Regions from separate parts of the Micromonospora carbonacea subsp. aurantiaca genome, predicted to be linked through region 1. Evidence: predicted binding sites of a transcription regulator. Region 1 holds the regulator's gene; each other region holds the start of a gene.
What was found. The regulator HrcA, encoded in region 1, represses chaperone genes, less so after heat shock. The targets are predictions, from matches to a motif close to GGTTNGCACNCTCNNNNNGAGNGTGCNAACC.
Positions count from the first base shown of each region.

Region 2: the regulator HrcA is predicted to act here: its motif matches at 2,764-2,794, upstream of groL (chaperonin GroEL).
Region 3: the regulator HrcA is predicted to act here: its motif matches at 6,039-6,069, upstream of groES (co-chaperone GroES).

Region 1 covers NZ_JACHMZ010000001.1:1,147,943-1,157,348, forward strand. The annotation lists gene HDA31_RS05255 (phytanoyl-CoA dioxygenase family protein) at 1-392, opposite strand, end outside; gene HDA31_RS05260 (hypothetical protein) at 615-1,484, opposite strand; gene HDA31_RS05265 (enoyl-CoA hydratase-related protein) at 1,677-2,459, opposite strand; gene hemW (radical SAM family heme chaperone HemW) at 2,479-3,702, shown strand; gene HDA31_RS05275 (DUF4870 domain-containing protein) at 3,745-4,368, opposite strand; gene hrcA (heat-inducible transcriptional repressor HrcA) at 4,666-5,688, shown strand; gene dnaJ (molecular chaperone DnaJ) at 5,762-6,907, shown strand; gene HDA31_RS05290 (16S rRNA (uracil(1498)-N(3))-methyltransferase) at 6,909-7,643, shown strand; gene HDA31_RS05295 (SDR family NAD(P)-dependent oxidoreductase) at 7,696-8,457, opposite strand; gene HDA31_RS05300 (histidine triad nucleotide-binding protein) at 8,503-8,853, shown strand; gene HDA31_RS05305 (serine hydrolase domain-containing protein) at 9,003-9,406, shown strand, end outside.
Region 2 covers NZ_JACHMZ010000001.1:250,055-259,460, forward strand. The annotation lists gene paaN (phenylacetic acid degradation protein PaaN) at 1-675, shown strand, start outside; gene HDA31_RS01155 (GNAT family N-acetyltransferase) at 742-1,221, opposite strand; gene HDA31_RS01160 (cold-shock protein) at 1,560-1,763, shown strand; gene groL (chaperonin GroEL) at 2,988-4,610, shown strand; gene HDA31_RS01170 (hypothetical protein) at 4,849-5,112, opposite strand; gene HDA31_RS01175 (S8 family serine peptidase) at 5,302-7,827, opposite strand; gene HDA31_RS01180 (glycerol-3-phosphate dehydrogenase/oxidase) at 7,855-9,406, shown strand, end outside.
Region 3 covers NZ_JACHMZ010000001.1:575,967-585,372, reverse strand. The annotation lists gene HDA31_RS02720 (helix-turn-helix transcriptional regulator) at 1-2, opposite strand, end outside; gene HDA31_RS02715 (WhiB family transcriptional regulator) at 257-640, shown strand; gene HDA31_RS02710 (hypothetical protein) at 728-1,966, shown strand; gene HDA31_RS02705 (molybdopterin-dependent oxidoreductase) at 2,075-3,697, opposite strand; gene groL (chaperonin GroEL) at 3,876-5,522, opposite strand; gene groES (co-chaperone GroES) at 5,593-5,901, opposite strand; gene HDA31_RS02690 (THUMP-like domain-containing protein) at 6,251-7,546, shown strand; gene ybaK (Cys-tRNA(Pro) deacylase) at 7,556-8,035, shown strand; gene HDA31_RS02680 (sugar ABC transporter substrate-binding protein) at 8,395-9,406, shown strand, end outside.

The DNA of each region.
Region 1 (9,406 bases):
GGGTCGGAGTTCTGCCGGTAGCCGTCCTGGTGCCACCCCCAGTACGGCTTCTCCGGCTCCAGCGCCGGCGGGGTGACGTCGAGGTGGTTGTGGTGGGTGTAGATGTTCCACCCGGCCAGGCCCCACATGTACGGGAAGGCGATCGGGTGGGTCAGCAGCTGGCCGAAGAGCTCGTCGCGCTCCAGGAAGCCCAGCAGGTGCAGGGTGCCGTCCTTGGTGGTGTTGCCCTTGGCCTTCTCCTCCGCGTACACGCGGTCGACGGCCTCCTCCAGGGCGGCCCGGTGGTCCTCCGTCAGCACGTTCCGCAGCAGGAGGAAGCCCTGCTCGTGGAACTCCTTGCGGTCGGTGTCGCTGATCGGTTCGTAGCCGGTCCGGCCGTCGTAATCGAACACCGCGTAGTACCCCTCCCCATGAGGTGAAACCATTTCTGGCACAGGACGCCGATGCTACTGCGCCCCTTCGGGGGGGTGCGGAGCGCGCCCGACGGTGTGGGGGAGTGCTCGGACCGTTGGCACCCGCTTGGGTGCGGAGAGTGAGAATGGGTGTTTGTTCGGCGGCTTTCGCCGGATATGGAGGATTGTGCGGTAACCGTCGGTGTGGAGAATCGCGACCGCTCAGGCGTCGGCGAAGACCTCGGCGAGCACCTCGCCGTCGTTCGCCGTCGCGTCGCCCACCCGGCCCCAGGTGCCGGCCTTCGCGGTCCACTCCAGGCCGGCGAAGCGCACCCGCTTCACCCCGTGGTCGGAGGCGTGCGAGACCAGCCAGTGCGCGTACCGCCAGCCGTCGCGCCGGTCGTCGGCCGGCACCGCGACGCCGGTCAGCTCGGCCGGGGACGCCGCCTCCGGCAGCCCCCAGTCCAGGCGTAGGCCCCGGGTCAGCGCGGCGGTGGCGGCCGCGCCCCGCATCACCGGCGTCGCGCCGACCGTGCAGGCCACCGCGCCGGTCGCCTCGCCGAGCAGCGCCCGCGTCAGCACCTCCGACTCGTCCGCCCACTTCTGGTACGCCTCGGGGAACGCCGAGCGCTGCACCTTCTGCGCGGCGTCGGTGACCCGCATCTTCTCCCAGCCGCGTACCCGCTTGAGCGCGGCGTAGAACTTCCGGGTCGCGTACCGGGGGTCGGCGATCTGCGCCTCGGTGCCCCAGCCCTGGCTCGGCCGCTGCTGGAACAGGCCCAGCGAGTCCCGGTCGCCGCCGGAGAGGTTGCGCAGCCCGGACTCCTGGTAGGCCGTCGCGAGGGCGACCACCACGGCCCGCTCGGGCATCTTCCGCTGGACGCCGATGGCGGCGATCGTGGCGGCGTTGGCCATCTGGTCGGCGTCCAGGCGCACCTGGCCGTCGGCCTGCACCGTGCAGGTGCGGCTGGTCAGGGACAGCGGCAGGCGTAGCTGCCCGCCGGCCTGCCGGACGACGAGCCAGATCCCCACCACGGCGATCACGGCGACGACGACACCGGTCGCGACGACTGCCCGACTTCGCACCCGCACCCCCTGTTCGACGGCGTTCGCCAAGAGTACGTCCCCGCCGCCGCCGTCCGACCCGTCCGACCGGTTCGCTCCGTTCCGTGGCGGGTCGGCCGCGATGCGTGTCCGCCTTCCCGGTGCCCCGGCCCGGAAACCGCAGCCGGCCCAGGAGCCGATCTGCCGGCCCGGGAGCGGAGCCGGCCGGCCCGGGGCCGGTCAGTCCGTCGGCACCCAGCTCGCGTCGCGCTTCTCGCGGAACGCGAGCACCCCCTCGCGCCCCTCGTCGGAGAGGAAGAACCCGGTCGACAGGGCGGCCAGCTCGGAGACCCCGGCCCGCAGGTCGGCCGCCGGGGGGCGGCGCAGCAGCGCCTTCGCCCCGGCCAGCGCGTTCGGCGCGCCCCGCACCAGCGAGGCGCAGGCCCGCGCCACCGCCGCGTCCAGCGCGTCCGCCGGCACCGCCGAGGTGACCAGCCCGATCTCGGCGGCCCGCCGCCCGTCGAAGGTGTCGCCGGTGAGGTACAGCTCGGCGGCGGCCCGGGGCGTCAGCCGGGGCAGCACGGTCGCCGAGATCACCGCCGGGATCACCCCGATCCGCACCTCGGTGAACGCGAACGTCGCCTCCTGCGCGCAGATCGCCAGGTCGGCCGCCGCGATCAGGCCCAGCCCGCCGGCCCGCGCCGGCCCGGCCACCCGGGCCACCACCGGCTTCGGGCACTCCCAGACCGCCGCGAGCACGTCGCCGAGCATCCCGGCCGGGACCGTGCCGCTGGCGTACGCGGCGGCGGTCTCCTTCAGGTCCGCGCCGGAGCAGAAGACGGGGCCGGCGTGGTCGAGCACCACCACCCGGACCGTGTCGTCGGCCACGGCGGCGGCCAGCCCGGCCAGCAGCTCGGTCATCAGCGGCGTGGAGAGCGCGTTGCGGTTGTGCGGGCTGTCCAGGGTGAGGGTGGTCACCCCACGGGCCGTGGCGACCCGCACGAGCGCGGCGGTGGAGGTCATGCCGGGCACACTAGTGGCCATGCCCGGCGTCCTTCCAGAAGGCGAGCCCGTCCCGGCCGACGGCTCGCTGCCCGCCACCGCGACCCGCGCCGTCGGCGCGCGCGGCTTCGGCGTGTACGTGCACGTGCCGTTCTGCGCCAGCCGCTGCGGCTACTGCGACTTCAACACCTACACCGCCGACGAGCTGGGCGGCGGGGCGAGCCGCGAGGGGTACGCCGACACGGTGCTCGCCGAGCTGACGCTGGCCGCCCGGGTGCTCGGCGACGCCCCGCCGCCGAGGGTCGACACCGTGTTCGTCGGCGGCGGCACGCCCACCCTGCTGCCCGCCGACGACCTGGCCCGCATCCTCGACGGCATCGACGGCGCCTGGGGGCTGGCCGCCGACGCGGAGGTGACCACCGAGGCCAACCCCGAGTCGGTGACGCCGGAGTCGCTGAAGACCCTGCGGGCCGCCGGGTACACCCGGATCTCGCTGGGCATGCAGTCGGCCGCGCCGGGGGTGCTGGCGATCCTCGACCGCCGGCACCGCGCCGGTCGGGCCACCGAGGCCGCCCGGGAGGCCCGCGACGCCGGGTTCGACCACGTCAACCTCGATTTGATCTACGGTACGCCGGGGGAGAGCGCCGACGACTTCGCCGCGTCCCTGGCGCAGGTGGTGGCCGCCGGGGTGGACCACGTCAGCGCGTACGCCCTGATCGTGGAGGACGGCACCCGGCTGGCCGCGCGGATGCGGCGCGGCGAGCTGCCGTACCCCTCCGACGACGTGGCGGCGGACCGCTACCTGGCCGCGGAGTCCGCCCTCGACGCGGCCGGTTTCTCCTGGTACGAGGTGTCCAACTGGGCCCGCACGCCGGCCGGCCGGTGCCGGCACAACCTGCTCTACTGGAACGGCGGCGACTGGTGGGGCCTCGGGCCGGGGGCGCACAGCCACGTCGACGGGGTGCGCTGGTGGAACGTCAAGCACCCGGCCGCGTACGCGAAGCGCCTCACGGCGGGGGAGTCGCCCGGCCTGGCCCGGGAGGTGCTCACGCCCGACGAGGCCCACACGGAGGACGTGATGCTGCGGCTGCGGCTCGCCTCGGGGCTGCCGCTGGCCGTGCTGGACGACGCGGGCCGCGCCGGGGCCCGGCGGGCGCTAGCCGACGGCCTGCTCGACCCGGCCGGGCACGCGGAGGGCCGGGCGGTGCTCACGCTGCGCGGCCGGCTGCTGGCCGACGCGGTCGTGCGCGACCTGCTGCCCTGACGGGGGTGGCCCCGACCGGCCGGGGGAGCGGCCGGTCGAGGGTCACTTGATCAGGTTGACGGTCATCGGGTAGCGGTAGGGGCTGCCCTCGTTCGCCTTGATGCCGGCGACGATGCCGAAGATGATGCCCACGATCATCGCGCCGAACCCGATCAGGAGCCCCACCAGGATGCAGGTGAGGATCCAGCCGATCAGGGCGATGACCGACCAGAGGAGCTGGAAGTTCAGCGCCGCCACCGCGTGTGCGCGGACCGTCGGCGACTGGTTGCCCCGGGCGAGCAGGGCGATCAGCGGCGCGAGCCAGCCGAGCACGCCGCCGCCGAGGAACATCCCCGCCGCGCCGCCGAAGTGGGCCACCAGGACCCAGGTCTTGTCCTCGTTGTTGGCGTAGCCGCCGGAGGGCGGGCCGTACGCGCCGCCGGTCGGGTAGCCGCCACCGGGCGGGGGGAAGCCGCCCGCCCCGGGCGGCGGGTAGCCGGCCGACGGCGGCTGGTCGCCGGTGGGCGGCGGATAGCCACCGGGCGGGGGATAGCCGCCCGCCCCGGGCGCGCCGGACAGTGGTGCGGTGGGCTCGTGCCCCGGCGAGCCGTACGGTGCCGACGGGTTCGGCTCCGGCGGGTAGCCGCCGGGGTCGCCCGATCCGGGAGGGCGAGGTGGTTCAGTCATGCACGTCACGGTAGGGGTTGCGGGCAAGTCGGCACCAGTGCGACACCAGCTCGGCGGGGCGGATCTTCGGCCCGCGTGCGCAGGTGACGGCCCGCGCCGGGCGGCCGTCGACCGGCCGGCACGCGCCCGCGCGGCGGCCACCGCACCCACGGTCCGTCGTTGATCTTACCCAGGACGGGGCAGCCGACGTAGACTGGCACTCGTTACAGTCGAGTGCCAGGCGTCGACGCACCGGCGGAGCGCCGACCTGCGGTGCCGCCGCGCCGCCGGGCCCGACGTGCGACAGGAGGTGGCAGGGTGGGTCTGGACGACCGCAAGCTCGCCGTGCTCCGCGCGATCGTCGAGGACTACGTCGCCACCCAGGAGCCGGTCGGCAGCAAGGCGCTGGTCGAGCGGCACCAGCTCGGCGTCTCCCCCGCGACGGTCCGCAACGACATGGCGGTGCTGGAGGAGGAGGGCTACATCCGGCAGCCGCACACCAGCGCCGGCCGGGTCCCCACCGACCGGGGCTACCGCCTCTTCGTCGACCGGCTGTCCCGGGTCAAGCCGCTCAGCCCGGCCGAGCGCCGGGCGATCGAGCGCTTCCTGGTCGGCGCGGTCGACCTCGACGACGTGGTGCACCGCACGGTGCGGCTGCTGGCGCAGCTCACCCGGCAGGTCGCCGTGGTGCAGTATCCCTCGCTGGCCCGCTCGTCGGTGCGGCACCTGGAGCTGGTGCCGATCTCCACCACCCGGCTGATGCTGGTGATGATCGCCGACACGGGCCGGGTCGAGCAGCGGCTGGTCGAGCTGCCCGCGCCGGTGAGCGCCGACGACGTCACCGACCTGCGTCGGCTGGTCAACGAGAAGCTCGTCGGCAGCCGGCTGTCGGAGACCCCGCCGCTGGTGCAGGCGCTGGTCGAGGAGTCGACCCCGCACCTGCGCGGCACCATGACCACGCTCTCCACCGTCCTGCTGGAGACGCTGGTCGAGCGGCACGAGGAGCGCATCGCGCTGGCCGGCACCGCCAACCTGACCCGGGGCGGCCTGCTCGACTTCCAGGGGTCCCTGCGGCCCATCCTGGAGGCGCTGGAGGAGGAGGTGGTGATGCTCAAGCTCATCGGCGAGGCCGAGTCGACCACCACCCGCGTGCTGATCGGCGACGAGAACGAGATCGACAACCTGCGGGCCGCCTCGGTGGTGAGCACCGGCTACGGCCCGGGGGCGACCGCGCTCGGCGGACTGGGCGTGGTCGGGCCCACCCGGATGGACTACCCCGGCACCATCGCCACGGTGCGGGCCGTGGCACGCTACGTGGGCGAGCTGCTGGCCCAGAACTGACCAGTCAGGGCCGACGGCCGGCTCCGGCCGACGACCGGCGCAACGCGACAAGAACATGAGGACACGGGACGCAGTGGCCAGGGACTACTACGGCATCCTCGGCGTGAGCCGGGAGGCCTCCGACGACGAGATCAAGCGCGCCTACCGCAAGCTGGCGCGGCAGTTCCACCCGGACGTCAATCCGGACCCGGAGGCACAGGAGAAGTTCAAGGACATCAACGCCGCGTACGAGGTCCTCTCGGACGACCGGAAACGGCAGATCGTCGACCTCGGCGGCGACCCCCTCGCCCCCGGCGGCGGTGGCATGGGCGGCCCGGGCGGGCCCGGCGGGGCCGGCCCGTTCGTCGGCTTCCAGGACATCATGGACGCCTTCTTCGGCGGCGCGGCCGGCGGCTCCCGGGGCCCGCGCCCGCGCACCCGCCCCGGCGCGGACGCGATCCTGCGCCTGGAGCTGGACCTGCACGAGACGGCGTTCGGCGTCGAGGCCCCGATCACCGTCGACACGGCGGTGCTCTGCACCACCTGCTCCGGGGCGGGCACGGCGGCCGGCACCCACCTGGCCACCTGCGAGGCGTGCGGCGGCCGGGGCGAGGTCCAGTCGGTGCAGCGCACCTTCCTCGGCCAGGTGGTCTCCGCCCGGCCGTGCACGGTCTGCCAGGGCTACGGCACCACCATCCCGCACCCCTGCCCGACCTGCACCGGCGACGGTCGGGTGCGCACCCGCCGCTCGCTGACCGTCAAGATCCCCGCCGGGGTCGAGGACGGCATGCGCATCCGGCTCGCCCAGCAGGGCGAGGTCGGCCCGGGCGGCGGCACCGCCGGCGACCTCTACGTCGAGATCCACGAGCGCCCGCACGACGTCTACTCCCGCAAGGGCGACGACCTGCACTGCCGGGTCACCGTCCCGATGACCGCCGCCGCGCTCGGCACCCGGCTGACCATCAAGACCCTCGACAGCGAGGAGACGGTCGACGTCAAGGCCGGCACCCAGCCGGGCAGCACCCTGCGGCTGCGCGCCCGGGGCGTGCCGCACCTGCGCGGCACCGGGCGGGGCGACCTCTACGTCCACCTCGACGTGCGCACCCCGACCAAGCTCGACGCCGACCAGGAGAAGATGCTGCGCGACTTCGCCAAGACCCGGGGCGAGGAGGTCGCCGAGCTGAGCAAGCAGGGCGGCTTCTTCTCCCGGATGCGCGACGCCTTCAACGGGCACGCCTGAGGTGTCGGCGCCGCTGTTCCTGGTCGACGCGCTGCCCACCGGCGACTCGCTGACCCTCGGCGGCCCGGAGGGGCACCACGCGGCCACCGTGAAGCGGCTGCGCGCCGGCGAGGAGCTGCTGCTGGCCGACGGCCGGGGCGGCACGGCCACCGCCGTGGTCACCGCCGTCGGCAGGGGCGCCCTCGACCTGCGGGTCACCGCCCGGGGGCACGTCGACGCGCCCGTCCCCCGGCTCGTCGTGGCGCAGGGCATCGCCAAGGGCGACCGGGGCGAGCTGGCCGTGCAGGCGATGACCGAGGTCGGGGTCGACGAGATCGTGCCCTGGGCGGCGGCCCGCTCCGTGGCGCAGTGGCGCGGCGACCGGGGCGTACGGGCCCGGGAGAAGTGGGCGGCGACCGCCCGGGAGGCGGCGAAGCAGGCCCGCCGGGCGTGGCTGCCGGTGGTGGCCGGCGCCCCCGACGAGTCCACGGCCACGGTGGCCCGCCGGATCGCGGGGGCCGCCGCCGCGTTCGTCCTGCACGAGGAGGCGCAGGAGCCGCTGACCGCCGCCGAGCTGCCCGCCGCGGGCGAGATCGTGCTGGTCGTCGGCCCCGAGGGCGGCATCACCGACGCGGAGGTGACCGCGTTCACTCAGGCCGGCGCCCGCCCGGTGCGCCTCGGCCCGCACGTGCTGCGCACCTCCACGGCGGGCGTCGCCGCCCTCTGCGTCCTGGCCACCCGCCTGTCCCGCTGGTGACCCGCCTGTCCCGTCGGTGGCCCGCCTGTCCCGCTGGTGAACCCTGGCCGGGTCAGGTGCGCAGGTAGGACGCGCCGTTGAGGTCGACGACCGTGCCGGAGGCCCACTCCGCCTCCGCCGACGCCAGCCAGTGGACCGCCGCCGCGACCTCCTCCGGGCGGGCCACCCGGCCGAACGGGCTCTGCGCCCGGATCGCCGCGCCGCTCTCGCCGGCCAGGTGCTCCGTGGTCATGTCCGTCTCCACGAAGCCGGGGGCCACCGTCGCGACCGCGATGCCGTACGGGGCCAGCGCCACCGCGAGGGACTGGCCGAGCGCGTTGAGCCCCGCCTTGCTCGCCCCGTACGCCGGCTGCTCCGGCTCGCCCCGGAACGCGCCCCGCGACGACACGTTGACGACCCGGCCGCCCCGCCCCCGCATGTGCTGGGCCGCGCACCAGGTCACGTTGGCCGCCCCCGTCAGGTTGGTCTCCAGCACCAGCCGCCAGCGCCGCTGCCAGTCGGCGTAGGACGCGCCGAAGACCGGGTGCGGCGCGTTCCGCTCGCCGTACACCCCGGCGTTGTTGACCAGCACGTCGAGCCCGCCGAGGCGGGCCGCCGCGTCGTCGACCATCACCCGTACCGCCTCGGGGTCGGCCAGGTCCGCGCGGACCACGACGTGACCGTCGCCCGGCAGCTCCGCGCGCAGCCGCTCGGCCAGCTCCCCGGAGCCCCGGTGGTGGACCGCCACCCGGTCCCCGCCGGCAGCGAAGCGCGTCGCCACCGCGCGCCCGATGCCCCGCGAGGCCCCCGTCACCAGCACCGCCCGTGAAGTCACGCGGCCATCATGCCCCAGCCGCCCGGCACCACTTACCATGCCCCGATGGGATCCGACTGCCTGTTCTGCCGCATCGTCGCCGGGGAGATCCCGGCCACCGTCGTCCGGGAGACCGCCACCACCCTCGCCTTCCGCGACATCGACCCGAAGGCCCCGGTGCACGTGCTGGTCATCCCCAAGGAGCACTACGCCGACGTGGCGACCCTCGGCCAGGGCGACCCGGCGCTCGCCGGCGAGCTGCTGGCCACGGCCGCCGTCGTCGCCGAGGACGAGGGGCTGCTCGGCGACGGCTTCCGGCTCATGTTCAACACCGGGGCGTACGGCGGCCAGGAGGTCTTCCACGTGCACGCGCACCTGCTCGGCGGCGCGCCGCTGGGCCCGATGCTCTGCCGCTGAGGGAGCGGGCGCGTCCGTGCGGGCGCGTCCGTCGCCGACGCGTCCCGCGCGGAGGTGTTAGGAAGGGGCCCTTCCTATGCAGAATGCGTTAACAAGGGGCCCCTCCTTACACTGCGGGCGTGGGTGGAATCGGCGAGCGGCTCGGGCGGATGGTGCGGCGGGTCCAGGCCGAGGGGCGGGTGCCGGCGGTCGCCGCGGCCCTGCACCGGGCGGACCGCCCGCTCTGGACCTGCGAGGCCGGCGGCACCGGCAACGACACCGCGCTCGGCCCGCAGACGCTGTTCCGGATCGGCTCGGTCACCAAGACGTTCACCGCCGTGCTGGTCATGCAGTGCCGTGACGCCGGCCTGCTCGACCTCGACGACCCCGTCGGCGCGCACCTCGACGTGCCCGCGCACGGCGAGCTGACCGTGCGCCGGCTGCTGTCGCACACCGCCGGCCTGCAACGGGAGCCGCACGGCGACGTCTGGGACACCCTGCGCGCCCCCGGGGCGGACGAGCTGCTGGCCGACCTGGCCCGCGCCGAGCGGGTCCTGCCGCCGGCCCGCCGCTT
Region 2 (9,406 bases), 900 kb from region 1:
GGCTTCACGCTGACCCTCTACAGCGGCCAGATGTGCACCACCTCGCAGAACATCCTCATCCCCGCCGGGGGCATCGACACCGACCAGGGGCACAAGAGCTTCGACGAGGTGGCCGCCGGGATCGCCGCCGTCGTGGGCAAGCTCACCGCCGACCCGGCCCGGGGCGTCGAGCTGACCGGCGCGATCGTCAACGACGGGGTGCTGGAACGCCTCGACGAGGTCACCAAGGTCGGAGCGGCGGTGCTGGAGTCGCGTACCGTCGAGCACCCCACCTTCCCCGGCGCGGTGGTGCGGACGCCGACCATCGTCAAGCTGGCCGCCGCCGACACCGCGACGTACGGCCGGGAGTGGTTCGGGCCGATCTCGTTCGTGATCGCCACCGACTCCACCGCGCACAGCCTGGAGCTCCTGCGCGCCACCGTGGGCGAGTCCGGGGCGCTGACCGCCGCCGTCTACTCGACCGACCCGGCGGTGCTGGACGCGGCCGAGGCGGCGGCGATCGACGTCGGCGTGCACCTGTCGTGCAACCTGACCGGCGGCGTCTTCGTCAACCAGTCGGCGGCGTTCTCCGACTTCCACGGCAGCGGCGCCAACCCGGCGGCGAACGCGGCGCTGACCGACGGCGCGTACGTGGCCAACCGGTTCCGCATCGTCCAGAGCCGCCGCCCCGCCTGAGGTGCAAGGAGGGGCCCCTTGTTAACGCTTTCCGTTGTACAAGGGGCCCCTGCAAACACCCCCGCCTCAGGCCGGCCGGCGCATCTGTAGTTCGCGCAGGGCGGGGAGCCTCGGGTGCGGGACCCGCACGCCCGTGTCGACGAAGCCCAGCCTCCGGTACGCCCGGTAGGCGCGGTCGTTGCCGACGACCACCTCCAGCATCAGCTCCGGCCGACCGCACTCGCGGGACCAGGCGGCGACCCCCTCGATCAGCGCGGCGAGCAGCCCGGTGCCGCGCCGGGCCGGCGTGACGTAGACGGCGTAGACGACGGTGAGGCCGGGTTCGTCCGCCGAGATCGTCCCGCCGGCGTGCCCGACGAGCCGCCCGGCGGGGCCGCCCGGCCGGTCCGCGCCGGGGTCGGCGACGAACTGGGCGGTGTGCCGGCCGCTGGCGACCGACGCGACGCGGGCCGCGTACTCGGCGTGCGGGCGGGCGGCGGCCTCCGCCAGGGTCTCCAGGAAGGCCAGCGGCGCGTCGGCGAGCATCTCCAGCCGCAGCGCCCGCATCCGCGCCGCGTCCGGCAGGGTCAACCGGCGTACGTCGACTGCCGGCGCGGCGGTGTCGGCCGTCCCCGTCGGGGCGCTGCCCGGGTCGGTCGGCGGGCGGGAACCTGCTGTCATCCCGCATACCTATCGCAGTGATGGCCGCCTATGCCGCACCGGGTTGAGGTCGGTCCGTTATAGCCCTATTTGTGGTCGTGCGCCGTCGTCACTCCTCGTGTAGCGTGCGATTTCGGTCACTGGTTTCCCGGTCGGCGCAGACGGGTGAAACCGGTGTTCCCGGGGCCGCCGGTTCCGTCGGCGTACCCGCTCGTGGAAGGCCGCGCGACGTTAGGAAGTGCACCGTGGCACAGGGCACCGTGAAGTGGTTCAACGCCGAGAAGGGCTACGGCTTCATCGCCGTCGACGGCGGGCAGGACGTCTTCGTCCACTTCTCCGCCATCGAGATGGACGGCTACAAGGCGCTGGACGACGGGCAGCGCGTGGAGTTCGAGATCGCGCAGGGGCAGAAGGGGCCGCAGGCCGAGCGCGTACGCGTCGTCGCCTGACGCCCCGACCGGTTGGCCCGCGGGCGGGCGGGCCACCGATGGCCGGCGGAGCGCGCCGCCCCGGTCGGCGCGGACGGATCGGTCCGGGGCGGCGCGGGCGGGGCGGTCCAGGAATGCTGCGGACCGTTCCCACATCGCCGCCGGGGAGGGCCCGCGTCCAGGGCCGACGTCTGAGGGCGCACGTTCCAGGGCTGACGTCTGGCCTCGGGTCCCATGGGCTGACGTCTGACGCTCGCGTCCCAGGGCGCATGTCCCAGCCATCTCCGTCCGATCGATCGATCCCACCGGGGCCCGAAGGGCCGGTCGGCCGCGCTTGGTCGGGCTGCGGTCGGTTTCCCGCCCGCCAGGTGCCGCGCCGGGTTGCCGACCCACCCTGGCCAAGGCCCCACCTTGGCCCGGCCCCACCTTGGCCCGGCCCCACCTTGGCCCGGCCCCACCGCTGGTTCGCGCCGTGCCGCCCCCCGTGGCAGCCCTGCCCACCGGGCCGCGCCGCCTCGTGGCCGCTGCCCGGCTGTGATCCGGCGGACCCGCTGGTCGGCCTGCCCGGGGAAGGGTCGGGCGGATGGTCCCGGGTGCCCGGCGCGCTGCGCCGCGGTCGGTGGCCGCTCGTGCCGGTCCCGGCTCTCGCCTGCTCTGGACCTCGCCTGCCTGGCGGCGCCCTCTCGGCTCTCTCGCCCTTCTTGGTCCGATCCGTCCTGCCCTCGTCGGTCCTGCCCTCGTCCGTCCTGGCCTTGGTCCGTCCTGGCCTTGGTCCGTCCTGGCCCTGGCCGTGGGCCTGGCCGCCCTGGTGCGCCTGGTCGTCCCGGTCCGGCCGGTCGTTACGGTCGTTACGGTCGTCACGTGCGCCGGGCGGCGGGCGTACGAGGGGTCGGTTACCGCCGCCCGGCCGGCGGGTGAAATCGGCTGAACCGGCGGGCCGGGTCGCGCTGGTCAGGTGGGGTCGACCCGGTTCGTCCGCCGCATCGTGCTTGCACTCGGCAGGGCAGAGTGCTAAACAAGTCATTGGCACTCGCCTTGGGTGAGTGCCAACGGTCGGGACGGTGGGGCCACGGCCGCACGGCGGAGATCCGTCGGGCGGCACATGGCCGGTCGTCGCGGGCTATCCGGCCCGGCCGAGGAGACGTCGTCGTCGCCAGGTGGCGACGTCCCAAGGTGCGTACACCAGGCGGCCCATCCGGGACACACACTCGGGTGGCCCGTGAGTGTCCAGGAGGACAACGCCGTATGGCCAAGATGATCGCGTTCGACGAAGAGGCTCGCCGCGGCCTCGAGCGGGGCATGAACCAGCTCGCCGACGCCGTGAAGGTGACCCTCGGCCCGAAGGGCCGCAACGTGGTGCTCGAGAAGAAGTGGGGTGCCCCCACCATCACCAACGATGGTGTGAGCATCGCCAAGGAGATCGAGCTCGAGGACCCGTACGAGAAGATCGGCGCCGAGCTGGTCAAGGAGGTCGCCAAGAAGACCGACGACGTGGCCGGTGACGGCACGACGACGGCGACCGTCCTGGCCCAGGCCCTGGTCCGCGAGGGCCTGCGCAACGTGGCCGCCGGCGCCAACCCGATGGCCCTGAAGCGGGGCATCGAGGCCGCCGTGGCCAGCGTCTCGGAGGAGCTGTCCAAGCTCGCCAAGGACGTCGAGACCAAAGAGCAGATCGCCTCCACCGCCTCCATCTCCGCCGGTGACAGCACCGTCGGCGAGATCATCGCCGAGGCGATGGACAAGGTCGGCAAGGAAGGCGTCATCACCGTCGAGGAGAGCAACACCTTCGGCCTGGAGCTTGAGCTCACCGAGGGCATGCGCTTCGACAAGGGCTACATCTCCGCGTACTTCATGACCGACCCGGAGCGGATGGAGGCCGTCTTCGACGAGCCCTACATCCTGATCGCCAACAGCAAGATCTCGTCGGTGAAGGACCTGCTCCCGATCCTGGAGAAGGTCATGCAGTCGGGCAAGCCGCTGCTGATCATCGCCGAGGACGTGGAGGGCGAGGCCCTGCCGACCCTGGTGGTCAACAAGGTCAAGGGCGTCTTCAAGTCCGCGGCCGTCAAGGCCCCCGGCTTCGGCGACCGCCGCAAGGCCATGCTGACCGACATCGCCATCCTCACCGGTGGCCAGGTCATCAGCGAGGAGCTCGGCCTCAAGCTGGAGGCCGCCGGCCTCGACATGCTGGGCCGCGCCCGCAAGGTCGTGGTGACCAAGGACGAGACCACCATCGTCGACGGTGCCGGCGACGCCGAGCAGATCCAGGGCCGGGTCAACCAGATCCGGGCCGAGATCGACAAGAGCGACTCCGACTACGACCGCGAGAAGCTGCAGGAGCGCCTGGCCAAGCTGGCCGGCGGTGTTGCGGTGATTAAGGTCGGCGCGGCCACCGAGGTCGAGCTGAAGGAGCGCAAGCACCGCATCGAGGACGCCGTCCGCAACGCGAAGGCCGCCGTCGAGGAGGGCATCGTCCCGGGTGGTGGCGTCGCGCTGGTGCAGGCCGGCAAGACCGCCTTCGACAAGCTGGACCTGACCGGCGACGAGGCGACCGGCGCGCAGATCGTCAAGATCGCGCTGGACGCCCCGCTGCGGCAGATCGCCGTCAACGCCGGCCTCGAGGGTGGCGTCGTCGTCGAGCGCGTCCGCAACCTGGACGCCGGCCACGGCCTCAACGCCGCCAGCGGCGAGTACGTGGACCTGCTGGCCGCGGGCATCATCGACCCGGCCAAGGTGACCCGGTCGGCGCTGCAGAACGCCTCGTCGATCGCGGCGCTCTTCCTCACCACCGAGGCCGTCGTCGCGGACAAGCCGGAGAAGGCCCCGGCCGCTGCGGCTGGCCCGGGCGGCGGGGACATGGACTTCTGAGTCCAGCTCCCACCGGAGTTCAGTTACACCGCACGTCGAGGGGGCGGGTCGCGTCAGCGGCCCGCCCCCTCCGCGTCGTCACGGCCGCCAGCGCCGGCCACTCCGGCCTCGGACACTTGGGCCGTGGGTACTCCGGCCAAGGCCACTCGGTCCTCGGGCACTCCCGTGTCGGGCACTGCCGTGTCGGGCACTCCGGCCTCGGGCACGCGCCCGCTGGCGGCTCTCACGCCGGCGGCGCTCACGTCGGCAGGGGCGGCTGGTCGCGTCGCCGCCCGGCCCGACCGGGCGGCCGGCGGATGCGGATCGGCTCGTCGACGCGGATCGGCTCGTCGACCAGGACCACCGGCTCCTCCGCCGCGGGCGCGTCGCCCCCGGCCATCTCCGCCAGTTGCTCGGCGTCGCCGTAGTCCAGCCGGTCGAACGGTAGTTGCCCCGGGATCTCCTCGACCGGCACCCAGGCGGCGGAACGTGGAGCCTCGGCCCGCTCGTCGTCCGTGGTCATCGCGGCCTCCTCACCTCGACGGTAGGTGACCGTCGATGCCGGGGCGGCCGAACGGCGCTATCCGGCCCGGTGCCCGTTTCGCCCGCCGCCGGGGCGAGGATCGCGGGGCCGCCGCCGGGGCGCGGGGCGCGAGGTGAGAAGGGGACCCCTCTCTACCGTATGCGTTAACAAGGGGCCCTTCCTTACCGCTCAGCGGGCCGCGCGGACAGCGGCGTACGCGTCGACCAGGCCCGCCCCGCTGATGTTCGCGTCCCCGCCGCAGGCGTCGGCCGGGTCGCGGGAGGCGTACGTCGCCCCGGCCGGGACGGCGGTGTCGCGCAGGATCCGGCGGGTGCGCTCCAGGTCGCCGACCAGCGTCGGGTTCGCCGACCACATCAGCGCCACCACGCCCGCGACCTGCGGGGCGGCCATCGACGTGCCGTCGAGGGTGGCGTAGCCGCCGCCCGGCATCGCGGAGAGCACCCCCACGCCCGGGGCGACCACGTCCGGCTTCGCCGCGCCGGGCACCGGCCCCCGGCTGGAGAAGTCGGCGACCTGGCGGTCCCGGTCGGTCGCCCCGACGGTGAACACGTCCGGGTACGTCGCCGGCGGATCCTCGATCGACCGGCAGTACGGCCCGGTGTTGCCGGCCGCCGCGACGACGAAGATGCCCGCCGCGTCCAGCGCGTCGGTTGCCGGCCGCAGCGCCGCCGGGTCGCAGCCCTCGATCGGCGGGCAGCCCCACGAGTTCGTCAGCACCTGGGGGGCCCGCTCGGGCCGCCCGTCGGTGAACGGGTCGCCGCCGGCCGGGAACGGGGCCAGCATGAACTGGAGGCAGTCCAGGTAGCGCGCCGGACTGCCGAGGTTGCGGTCGAGGTTGACGCAGCCGACCCAGCTCGCCCCGGGGGCCACCCCGATCCCGTCCCGCCCGACGGCGCTGCCCGTCGTGTGGGTGCCGTGGCCGCCCTGGTCGGTCGGCGCGCGGGTGTGGTCCCACGGGTCGTACCAGGAGTCGTCGCCGCCGCGGAAGCCGCCGGCCAGCGCCGGGTGCCGACCGTCCACCCCGGAGTCGGAGCTGCCCACCACGATGCCGGCCCCGGTGACCCCGAGCTGCGACCAGACCTGGTCGGCGCGGAGCAGGGAGACGTTCCACGCCGGCCCGGAGGGGGCCGCCTGGTCGCCCCGGCTGGTCGGCGCGGGGGCCGGCAGCGGGCGCAGCCGCTGGCTCAGCAGCACCCGGTCCACCTCCCGCCGGCCCGACAGCCAGGCCCGGACCGCCGGCCCGCCGTCCACCTCGATCGCGTTGACCAGGTAGTACGGCGTCGGGCCGAGCCCCAGCCGGGTCAGGTCGCGGCGCAGCCCCGCCTGGGTGCGTTCGGCGGTTTCCACCAGCCGCCGGTAGACCTCGCGGGCGCGGGCGTCCCGGCCCGCCTGGCCCGTCCCGCCGGTGGGCACGCCGCTCAGGTCGGCCTGCTCGCGCAGCACCACGAGCAGCCGTTCGCCGTGCAGGCCGGGCTGGCCGGGGCCGAGGTGGACCAGCGCCGCCCCGGCGAGCAGCACGCCGACGGTCGCCACCGCCACCGGCCGGCTCGGCGCGTGCCCGTTCGGGCGGGCCAGCAGCACGCCGTACACGATCGCCAGGAGCGCGGCCACCGCGAGCCCGCCGGCGGCGGCGACCGCCACCCAGAACGGGACGTCGCGGGTGGCCGCCAGGAGCAGGGTGATCTCCTCCGGGTCGGCGAACGCCAGTGGCCCGAACGCGGCGAGCCCGACCAGCCAGCGCGCGGGCGCGGGGCCGACCGGCCCGCCGGAGCGCAGCGCGGGCGCCTGGAGGGCGGCCAGCGCGAAGCCGAGCGGGGGCAGGGTCAGCAGGGCGGGCAGTTGCGCGCCGGACTGCCCGGTGCCGGCGGCGAGCAGCAGCAGCGTCACCCCGGCCACCAGGCCGCCGACCAGCACCAGCCGCGCCGGCCGGTGCGGCGGCCCGCCCGCGAGGCGCGCCCAGAACCGGGCGTCGAGCAGTGCCCCGGCGAGGACACCGACGGCCGCGGCGGCCGCCGCCGCGAGCACGGTCTCCAGCAGCCCGCCGAGCGCGCCGAACCACGCCCAGGGCAGCAGCGTCGCCAGCCCGGCGGCCACCGCCAGCCAGGTCACGGCGGGTGGGGCCGCCGGGACGGTCCCGCGCGGACCGGCCGGGGCGGTGGGCGCGGCGTGGTCGTGCGGGCGGTCGGGCCCGGCGGGCGGGGCGGGGTCGGCCGGGCGGCCGGCGGCCGGCGGCGTCGACGCGGGCGCGGGCGCGGGGCCCCGGACCAGCCGGGGCAGCACCACGGCGAGCAGGACCGCCGTCGCCGCCAGCGCGGCCAGGTACGCCTCGTGGTGCACCGGTGGCAGGGCGCGCAGGCCGGTGAGCGCGCCGAGGGCGAGCAGCCCGCCGAGCCAGGCCCGGCCGGTGGCCCGGACGGCCCCCGAGCGGGGCAGCAGGGCCAGCAGCAGCGCCGGCACCCCGGCCAGCAGCACCGTCACGACGGCGACCACCGGCCACAGCCAGACCACCCGGTCCAGGCCGGTGGCGAGCCGGACCTGGTCGGCCAGCCAGCCGACCAGCTCGGCCGGCGCGACGACCGCGACCGTCCAGCACCCGGCCACCGCCGCCGCGACCACGGGCCACGGGCCGGGGCGGGCCGGCGGGACGGCCACGGGCGACAGAAAGGGACGACCTGCGTACGGACCGACCTCCATCCCCCGACAGTACGGCCGGATCACGACATGCCGTGCGGTGGCCACGGCGGTTACGGTGGACGGGTGCGTGACCCCAACGTCTCCCGAAGCGTCGCCGGCCAGCTCTCCCCGGCGCGCCGCGCCGCCGACCTGCGGCGACTGCGCGCCGAGCGGTTCGACGTCCTGGTGATCGGCGGTGGCGTCACCGGTGCCGGCGCGGCGCTGGACGCCGCCTCCCGGGGCCTGAAGGTGGCCCTCGTGGAGGCGCGCGACTTCGCCGCCGGCACCTCCAGCCGGTCCAGCAAGCTGATCCACGGCGGCCTGCGCTACCTGGAGCAGTTGGAGTTCCACCTGGTCCACGAGGCGCTCACCGAGCGGGGGCTGCTCGCCACCCGGCTCGCCCCGCACCTGGTCCGGCCGGTGCCGATCCTGGTCCCGCTGCCCGCCGGCAAGGGCGTGCGCGACCTGCCCGGCCGCACCTTCCGCCGCTCCTACTACGGCCTCGGCGTGGCCGCGTACGACGCGTTCGCCGGGCTGTTCGGGGGCGGGCGGGGGATGCCGCTGCACCGGCACCTCACCCGGGAGGGCGCGCGGCGGGTCTTCCCGAGCCTGCGCGCCGACGGCCTCGCCGGGGCGATCCGCTACTACGACGGGCAGGTCGACGACGCCCGGCTGGTGGTCACCCTGGCCCGCACCGCCGCCAGCCTGGGGGCGACGGTGGTCAGCAGCACCCGCGCCGTCGGCCTCGTCCGGCAGGCGCGCGAGGTGACCGGGGTCCGGGTGCGGAACCTGGAGGCGCCGACCGGCTCGCCGGACGCCGAGTTCGACGTACGCGCCCGCACGGTCGTCGCCGCCACCGGCGTGTGGACCGACGACATGTCGCGGATGCTCAACGACGTCGGGCTGCGCCGGGGCGTCCGGGTCCGGGCGTCGAAGGGGGTGCACCTGGTGGTGCCCCGCTCGGCGATCACCGGCGAGGCGGGCCTGATCCTGCGTACCGCCACCAGCGTGTTGTTCGTCATCCCCTGGGGCGGGCACTGGATCATCGGCACCACCGACACCGACTGGCGGCTCGACCGGTCCCACCCGGCCGCGTCGGCCCGCGACATCGCCTACCTGCTGGAGCAGGTCAACACGGTGCTGGACCGGCCGCTGACCACCGACGACATCGAGGGCGTCTACGCCGGCCTGCGGCCGCTGCTGGCCGGCGAGGCGGACTCCACCTCCAAGCTGTCCCGGGAACACGCGGTGGTCGAGCCCATGCTCGGGCTGCTGCTCGTCGCCGGGGGCAAGTACACGACGTACCGGGTGATGGCCTCCGACGTGGTGGACCGCGCGGCCCGCCGGCTCGGCGGGGTCCGCCCGTCCCGCACGGCCGACCTGCCGCTGCTCGGCGCCGACGGGTACGCCGCGATGTGGCGGGACCGGGCCGACCTGGCCCGCCGGCACGGGGTGCCGGTCGGGGTGGTCGAGCACCTGCTGGAGCGGTACGGCACCCTCACCCTCGACCTGTTGGCGCTGGTCGACGCGGATCCGCTGCTCGCCTCCCCGCTGGCCGGCGCGCCGGAATACCTGGCGGCCGAGGTGACGTACGCGGCCC
Region 3 (9,406 bases), 570 kb from region 1:
ACTGTGGTCTCCTCTCCGACCCCGAGCAGACCATGGGGAGGTGGCGTCGGGTGGGCGTTCCCGGCAATCCTTCGAACTTTTCCGACAGTTAGGTCATATCAGGCAAGTTGTCCGACCTTTTCGATCACACACGTGTGAGCGGGAGCGAGGCTGGGTACCGGGGAGCCCGAGCCGGAAACGGTGCGCCAGCGCGGCCGCCGCCCGGACACCGGACAACTGAGGATCTCCGCGGTGCCGCGCGGGAGGAGGGGTGCTGATGTCGAACGTACGCAGGCTGCCCGGACCCATCGTCGACCTCTGGGACTGGCAGCGGCTCGGTGCCTGCCGGGGCCGCGACAGCGCCCAGTTCTTCCACCCGGACGGCGAGCGCGGCTCCTCCCGGCTGCGCCGGGAGTCCGGCGCCAAGACGGTCTGCCGGACGTGCCCCGTACGTGCCGAGTGCGCCGCGCACGCCCTCGCCGTCCGTGAGCCCTACGGGGTGTGGGGCGGCTTCAGCGAGGCGGAGCGGCTGCGGCTGCTCGCGGTGGGCTGGGAGGACCTGGCCGACCGCCGGCAGTCCCGCGTCGACGTGGCCCGGCTGGAGGCCCGCCTGGGCCGTCCGCACAAGTCCACCGTCCCGGCGCAGCGCAGCGTCGCCTGACGGCGCCGGTGGACGCCGGCGCGAACACCTCCGCCCCCGGCGACCATCGCGCGGTGCGTTGTCCCACCGGTCTGCCAGGATCCCGGGATGCTGATCGACATCGCGGACCCCGACACGCTCTGGGCCCGGTGGGGCACACACGCCGCCGCCCTCGCCGCGCTCGGTCACCACGACGTCTGGTGGTGCGACGCCGACGGGGCCCACCACGACGACCACGGAGGCAACTGGGCCCGGCTCGTGCTGGTCGAGGGCGGCCGGGCGGTGCTCTTCGGGTACGACCACGAGTACAGCGACACGACCTGGGCCAGCCCGCCGCTCGACCTGCTCGCCGGGGCGCCCGCCTGGCTGCCCTGGCCGGAGCTGACCCGGTTCGCCGAGGAGGACCAGCTCGGCTACGTCCACTGGTACGACGCCGGTGGCTGGGCCCGGGTCGCGTACCCGGAACCGAACCTGGGAGACGGCCTGTCGGCCACGGCCGGGCCGGTGCTCGACGGCGACCGGGCCCGGCGGGAACTGCTCGACGTGGTCTTCGAGTGGGGCGGGCACGACGCCGCGGACGAGGCGGAGCGGGCCGACGTGACGGCGGCGGCCGACCGGCTGCTCGCCGCGGCGGTCGCCGGGCTCGTCGACGCGGCGGCGCTGGACGGGCTGCTCGGCCGGCTCCGGCCCGACCGGGTCGACGTGGCCGCCGGCCTGGCGATGGCCGCGCGCGCCGGGCTGACCCCGGGCACCGCCCGGCCGGAGGTCCCCGCGTCGGTCGAGGCCCCGCCGCGGCGCGTCCGGGTGCTCAGCGACGACCAGCACGACGAGCTGGTCTGGGCCGCCATGCGCGCGGCTGCCGAGACGCCCCGCCCGGCCCCGACGCCCACCGCGGAGCTGGCGGCCCTCGTCGACTGGGCGCGCCGCCGGGCCCCGGCCGGGGACGGCCGCTGCGCGCTGGTCGTCCAGGTCACCGACAGCGCCCTCAGCCAGCACGACGGCGACCCGGCACCCGCCCCACGGCCCGGCGAGGACGACTGGACGGCCTTCCGGGAGGCCGGCGAGCTGGTCCGGCGGCTCCGGGCCGCCGAGGCCGACCCGGCCCACGGCCGCTGGATCTTCCTCCGCCTCCGGACCACGGCCGACGGCTTCACCGTCGACCGGTGCTACGACTCGTGGCCGGAATGGCTGCCGCACCACGGCCGGGGCGGGCCGTGGCGCGGCGAGCTCCAGGCGGAGCTGGACCGCCGGTCGCCGGAGTTCCGGCCGCCCTGGTCGGTGCTGCTGGCCCCGGAGGTCGCCCACCTCGGGCCGCCGCCGTCCTTCGCCACGCCCACCGCCGGGTGACCGGCGCGCCGCCCGCCACGCCCACCGCCGGGTGACCGGGCCACCGGCGCGCCACCCGCCACGCCCACGGCCGGGTGACCCACCTGCCGGCGCGGCTCCGCCCGACGGTCAGCGCACGGTGACCCGGACGGTGTGCCAGCCCGTCGCGCCGTCCGGGTCGACCCGCTGCCGGCGCTCGGTCTGCGTCTCGCCGTCGGCGTCGGTGGCCCGCACCTGGAGGGTGTGCTCGCCGGGGGTGGCCGTCCACTGCCAGGACCACTGCACCCAGGTGTCCACCGACACCGTCGGGGCGAGCGTCGCCTCCCGCCACGGGCCGTCGTCGACGCGTACCTCGACCCGGCGGATGCCCCGGTGCTGCGCCCAGGCCACCCCGGCGACCATGACCGGGCCGGCGGTGAGCCGGTTGCGCGGGCGGGGCGTGTCGATCCGTGACTGCGTCTTGATCGGCCCCTGCGCCGACCAGCCCCGGGGCACCCAGTACGCGTCGAAGTCGGCGAAGCTGGTCAGCTCCAGCTCGGTCACCCACTTGCAGGCGGAGACGTAGCCGTAGAGGCCGGGCACCACCATGCGGACGGGGAAGCCGTGCTCCACCGGCAGCGGCTCGCCGTTCATCCCCACCGCGAGCAGGGCGTCGCGGCCGTCGCGCAGCGCCGCCGTCGGGGTGCCGCACGTCCAGCCGTCGACCGAGCGCCCGACGACCTGGTCCGCGCCCTCCTCCGGCTGCGCCTCGTCGAGCAGCTCCCGGATCGGCACCCCCAGCCAGCGGGCGTTGCCGATCAGGTCCCCGCCTACCTCGTTCGACACGCAGGCCAGGGTGACGTACCGCTCGACCATGGGGCGGGCCAGCAGGTCGGCGAAGGTCAGCTCGATCGGGTTGCGCACCCGGCCGTGGATGCGCAACCGCCAGGTGTCCGGGTCCACCTGGGGCACCACCAGCGCGGTGTCGATGCGGTAGAACCCGGACGTCGGGCTGACGTAGGGGGCGAGCTGGGTGAGGGAGAGATCCGCGCCGGCCGGCACCGGCGGCGCGGGCGAGGCCGGCGCGGGCAGGGCGACCGCCTGCCGGGCCTCCGCCACCCCGCGCCGCCCGGCCAGCCAGTGCCCGCCCAGCCCGGTCACGACGGCCGCGCCGGCCAGCGCGCCGACGCCGGTCAGGAACCGCCGCCGCCCCTCCGCGCGCTCGGGGCGCTCGGGGCGCTCGGGGCGCAAGGAAGGGCCCCTTGTTAACAGGGGGGTGTTAACAAGGGGCCCTTCCTTGCCGGCGGCGGCGGTGGGCGGGGTCCACGGCCAGGGGTCGGGGTGCAGGGGGCCGGCCAGCAGGAGCCAGAGCGTCAGCGCGCCGAGGGCCGCCCCGGCCAGCGCCGGCAGCGCGTCGGTGGCGTCCGCGCCGGCCCGGGTCAGCGCGGCGGCCACCCCGAGGGCCGCGAACGCCCCGATGCCCGCCAGGCCGAACCACAGCCGGCGCGCGGCGAGGACGCCGAGCAGCGCCGCGAAGCCGGCCAGCAGCAGCGCCGTCCCGACCAGCAGAGCGATCTTGTCGTACGTGCCGAAGACCGCGATGCCGAACTGCTTGACCGGTTCGGGGACGGTGTCGACGACCAGCCCGCCGACCGCGACCAGCGGGGCCGACCGGGGGCCGGTCAGCACCGCCACCGGTTCGGCGGCGCCGATCGCCACGGCGGCGGCGGTGATCCCGGCCAGCGCGGCGTACCCGCGCGAGATGGTGCCCATCCGCCCAGTGTTTCCGATCGGCCGGGGACGCGACAGGCACGTCAGCGTTCCGTAAGCAACCGCCCCGTGCTCCGGACCCGGGACGGGCGGCCGGGACACGGGGCGGACAAGCGTCAAGGCACGCCGTGGGGAGCCGGCGTGCCTTGACAGTGGTGCGGCTGGGTCGGACCCGGGTGGGTCAGAAACCGGGGCCGTGCTGGTGGCCGTGGCCGTGCGAGTGGCCGTGGCCACCGGCGGCGGCCGGCTCGGCCTTCTCCGGCTTCTCCACCACCAGGCTCTCGGTGGTGAGCAGCAGGCCGGCGATCGAGGCGGCGTTGGTGACGGCGTTGCGGGTCACCTTCACCGGGTCGATGATGCCGGACTTGACCAGGTCGACGTAGTCGCCGACGGCCGCGTCGAGGCCGTGGCCCCACTGGCTGCCGGCGACCTTCTGCACCACCACGTAGCCGTCGTGGCCGGCGTTCTGGGCGATCCAGCGCAGCGGCTCGACGAGCGACTTGCGCACGATCGAGACGCCGGTCTTCTCGTCACCGGTGAAGCCGAGGTCGTCGTCGAGCACCGACAGGATCTGCGCCAGGGCGGCGCCGCCGCCCGGGACCGTGCCCTCCTCGACGGCGGCCTTCGTCGCGGCGATGGCGTCCTCGATGCGGTGCTTGCGCTCCTTCATCTCGACCTCGGTCGCCGCGCCCACCTTGATGACCGCGACGCCGCCGGAGAGCTTCGCCAGCCGCTCGGCCAGCTTCTCCCGGTCCCAGTCGGAGTCCGAGGCCTCGATCTCCTTGCGGATCTGGGCGACCCGGTCGGCGACCTCGTTGGCCTTGCCGCCGCCGTCGACGACGGTGGTGGTCTCCTTGTCGACCACGACCCGCCGGGCGGTGCCGAGCACCTCCAGGCCGACCTGGTCGAGCTTGTAGCCCAGCTCCGGGGCGACCAGCTCGGAGCCGGTGAGGATCGCCATGTCCTGGAGCATCGCCTTGCGGCGGTCGCCGAAGCCCGGGGCCTTGACCGCGCAGACCTTGATGGTCTTGCGGATCGCGTTGACCATGAGGGTGGACAGGGCCTGGCCCTCGACGTCCTCGGCGACGATCAGCAGCGGCTGGTTGTTCTGGAGGACCTTCTCCAGCAGCGGCAGCAGCTCCTCGATCGCCGAGATCTTCTGCGTGGTGATCAGGATGTACGGGTCCTCCAGGACCGCCTCCTGGCCCTCCGCGTCGGTGACGAAGTTGGGGGAGATGAAGCCCTTGTCGAACTGGAGGCCCTCGGTCACGTTGAGCTCGGTGGTGAGCGCCGAGCCCTCCTCGACGGTGATGACGCCGTCGCGGCCGACCCGCTCCATCGCCTCGGCGATCAGGTCGCCGATGGTGGCGTCCTGCGCGGAGATCGTCGCCACGTGCGCGATCGACTCCTTGCCGGCGACCTCGACGGCCCGGTCGAGCAGCGCCTCGGAGACCTTCGTCGCCGCCGCGTCGACGCCCCGCTTGAGGCCGGACGGGTTGGCTCCGGCGGCCACGTTGCGCAGGCCCTCGCGGACCATCGCCTGGGCCAGCACGGTCGCGGTGGTGGTCCCGTCGCCGGCGACGTCGTTGGTCTTGGTCGCCACCTCCTTGACCAGCTGCGCGCCGAGGTTCTCGTACGGGTTGGTGAGCTCGATCTCCTTGGCGATGGTCACGCCGTCGTTGGTGATCGTGGGCGCACCGAATTTCTTGTCCAGGACGACGTTGCGCCCGCGCGGGCCGAGAGTGACCTTGACCGCGTCCGCGAGGGCGTTGACACCGTGCTCCAGCAGGTGCCGGGCGTCGTCCGAGAAGCTCAGGATCTTCGCCATCTGTATCCCTTCGAAGCGTCACTGCCCCGGCCCGGCGAGCCGGACCGGGGCAGTGACGCGGATCGGTTGCTTACTTCTCGATGACCGCGAGGACGTCGCGGGCGGAGAGCACCAGGTACTCCTCGCCGGCGTACTTGACCTCGGTGCCGCCGTACTTCGAGTAGAGGACGGTGTCGCCGACCTTGACGTCGATCGGCACGCGGTTGCCCTTGTCGTCGATCCGGCCCGGGCCGACAGCGAGGACGGTGCCCTCCTGCGGCTTCTCCTTGGCGGTGTCGGGGATCACGATGCCCGACGCCGTGGTGGTCTCAGCCTCGTTCGCCTGGACCACGATGCGGTCCTCGAGCGGCTTGATCGCAACCTTGGTCGCGGTAGTCACGGGCATACCCTCCTGGGGTACTGGTTTCGTTGCCGGACGGCGGGGCCGACCAGCGTCAATCTGCCACATGCCACCGGGCGGGGCCGTCGTCGCGGGTGCCGGTCCGCCTGGCGTCACCCCCGGGCGCGGGGCCCGGAAGCTGGCACCCTCGATGGGAGAGTGCTAATCGCAGGTTAGGCCGTGGCTAGCACTCCGTCAAGGAGAGTGCCAACGCGTCGCCCGTCGTGTCGCCACAGTTCCGCCACCCGTCACCTCGACACGCCGCCGGCACGGGCCCCGGACCCCGCCAACCTCCGGCACCGCCGCCACCGCCGCCGGCCGGCCGCCGCCCGGGCCCGACAATGGGCGCGTGGATCTCGATCAGCTCGCCGCCCTGCGTACCCCCGAGGGGTCGGCCGCGCTCGCCGCGGCGACCGAGGTGGCCGGCGGCGACCCGCTGGCCGCGGCGGCCGCGCTCCGCTCGGCCGGGGTGCCCGCCGGGCTGGCCGCCGCCGCGCTCACCCAGGCCGAGCTGCGCCGCCGGGCGGTCGGCAAGTTCGGGCCGGCGGCGGCCGGCATGTTCCTCACCCGCGCCGGCCTGGAGCAGGCGACCCGGGGGGTCGTCGCGGCCCGGCGGGCCGACCGGCTGCGCGCCGCCGGGGTGCGCACCCTGGCCGACCTGGGCTGCGGCCTCGGCGCCGACGCGCTCGCCGCCGCCCGCGCCGGCATCCGGGTGTACGGGGTGGAGGCCGACCCGGTCACCGCCGCGATGGCCGCCGCGAACGCCGAGGCAGCCGGGCTGGCCGGGGAGTTCACGGTGGAGTGCGGCGACGCCACGGCGTTCGACGTGTCCTCCGTCGACGCGGCGTTCTGCGACCCGGCGCGGCGCAGGGCCGGCACCGGCCGGCGGATCTTCGACCCGAACGCCTACTCGCCGCCGTGGGACTTCGTCACCGCGCTGGCCGAACGGGTGCCGCACACGGTGGTGAAGGTGGCCCCGGGGCTCGACCACGCGCTGATCCCGGCGGGCGCGGAGGCGGAGTGGGTGAGCGTCGGCGGCGACCTGGTCGAGGCCGCCCTGTGGTGCGGCCGCCTCGCCGAGGTCCCCCGCCGCGCCACCGCGCTGAAGGAGGGGCCCCCTGTTAACGCTTTTTGTATAGCAGGGGCCCCCTGCAATCACCCCACCCCCTGCGATCACCCCGCCGGCCGCCAGCCCGCCTGCCATCAGCTCACCGGCTCCGGCGCGGAAGAGGCCACCGTCGGTCCCGTCCGGCGGTACGTCCACGACCCCGACCCGGCCGTCGTCCGCGCGCACCTCGTGGCGGAGCTGGCCGGCGAGCTGGACGCCACGCTCGCCGACCCGACCATCGCCTACCTGTACGCCGACGCTCCCGGCGCGACGCCCTTCGCCCGCTGCCTGGAGGTCACCGACGTGCTGCCGTTCTCGCTGAAGCGGCTGCGCGCCCTGCTGCGCGAGCGCAGGGTGGGCCGGGTGGAGATCCTCAAGCGCGGCTCGGCGCTGGAGCCGGAGCGGCTGCGGCGCGACCTGCGGCTGGCCGGCCCGGAGGCGGCGAGCCTGGTGCTGACCCGGGTGGCCGGCGCGCCGACCGTGCTGGTCTGCCGTCCGGTGCCGGATCCGCTGGATCAGGAGGCGGCGGCCGGCTAGCTTGTCGGCATGGCGGGACAGGGGACTCCGGCGACGGCGCTGCTGACGAAGCGGAAGATCCGGCACAGCACCCACCCGTACGACGTGTCGCCGGACGCGCCGAACTACGGCGCGCTCGTCGCGGCGGCCCTGGGCGTGCCGCCGGAGCGGGTGTTCAAGTCCCTCGTCACCGAGGTCGACGGCGCGCTCGCGGTGGCGGTGGTGCCGGTGACCGGCGAGCTGGACCTCAAGGCGCTCGCCGCCGCGCTCGGCGGCAAGCGGGCGACGATGGCCGACCGGACGGTCGCGGAGCGGGCCACCGGGTACGTGCGCGGTGGGATCAGCCCGCTCGGCCAGCGCAAGCGGCTGCCCACGGTGCTGGACGCCTCCGCGCTGGCCCACGACACCGTGTACGTCTCGGCGGGCCGGCGCGGCCTCCAGCTCCAGCTCGCCCCGGCCGACCTGGTCGCCCTCACCGACGCCACCGCCGCCCCCATCGCCGCCGGCTGACCCGACGCCGCGCGCCGAGCGGCATCCCGGGCCGACGCCCGAGCCCGACATTCCGGGCCGGCATCCCGAGCCCGGCGCCCCGAGCCGGCACCCCCGAGCCGAGGTGTCGGCCGGCGGCAGGTTTGGCGGCCGGCGACATCGGCAACTCTCATGATCGCCGCGCCCGGGCGCGGCTCCTCGGTCTGCCCGCTTTCGGGGCGGTTAGGGCGGAGTGTCGTTCACGTTGCTGAATTGTTACCGCCGCCAACAAACTTCTGACCTCGGTGGTCTTGTGGGGGCGGCGCGGCGCGCAATACGTTGCCGGACACAACAAAACACCGCCCCACTCCCGCTCCCCCACCCCGAAAGGACCCGTGCAGATGCGCAAGGGCTTCCTCACCTTCGCCGCCGTGGGCCTGCTGGCCGCCGGCAGCATGGCCGCCTGCGGCGAGAACTCCGACAGCGGCGACCAGGCCGGCTCCTCCGCCAAGAAGCCGAAGATCGGCGTGATCCTGCCGGACAGCAAGTCCTCCGCCCGCTGGGAGGGCGCCGACCGCAAGTTCCTGGAGGCCGCGTTCAAGACCGCGAACGTCGAGTACGACATCCAGAACGCGCAGGGCGACAAGACCGCGTTCCAGACCATCGCGGACCAGATGATCACCAACGGGGTGACCACCCTGATGATCGTCAACCTGGACTCGGGCACCGGCAAGGCCGTGCTCGACAAGGCCAAGTCGCAGGGCGTCGCCACGATCGACTACGACCGGCTCACGCTGGGCGGCTCCGCGCAGTACTACGTCAGCTTCGACAACGAGGCCGTCGGCAAGCTCCAGGGCGAGGGTCTGGCCAAGTGCCTGACCGACAAGGGCGTCAAGAACCCGGCGATCGCCTACCTCAACGGCTCGCCGACCGACAACAACGCGACCCTGTTCAAGAACGGGTACGACTCGGTGCTCAAGCCGAAGTTCGACTCGAAGGAGTACACCAAGGTCGCCGACGACTCGGTGCCGGACTGGGACAGCACGCAGGCCGCCACGATCTTCGAGCAGCAGTACACCAAGGCCAGCGGCAAGATCGACGGAGTGCTGGCCGCGAACGACGGCCTCGGCAACGCCGCCATCTCCGTGCTGAAGAAGAACAAGCTCAACGGCAAGGTCCCGGTGACCGGGCAGGACGCCACCGTGCAGGGCCTCCAGAACATCCTCGCCGGCGACCAGTGCATGACCGTCTACAAGGCCGTCAAGAAGGAGGCGGACGCCGCCGCCGAGCTGGCCATCGCGGTCGCCAAGGGCGAGAGGAAGGACACCGGGCAGACCGTCAAGGACGTCGAGGGCAACCGGGACGTCCCGGCCGTGCTGCTGGAGCCGAAGGCCATCTACAAGGACAACGTCA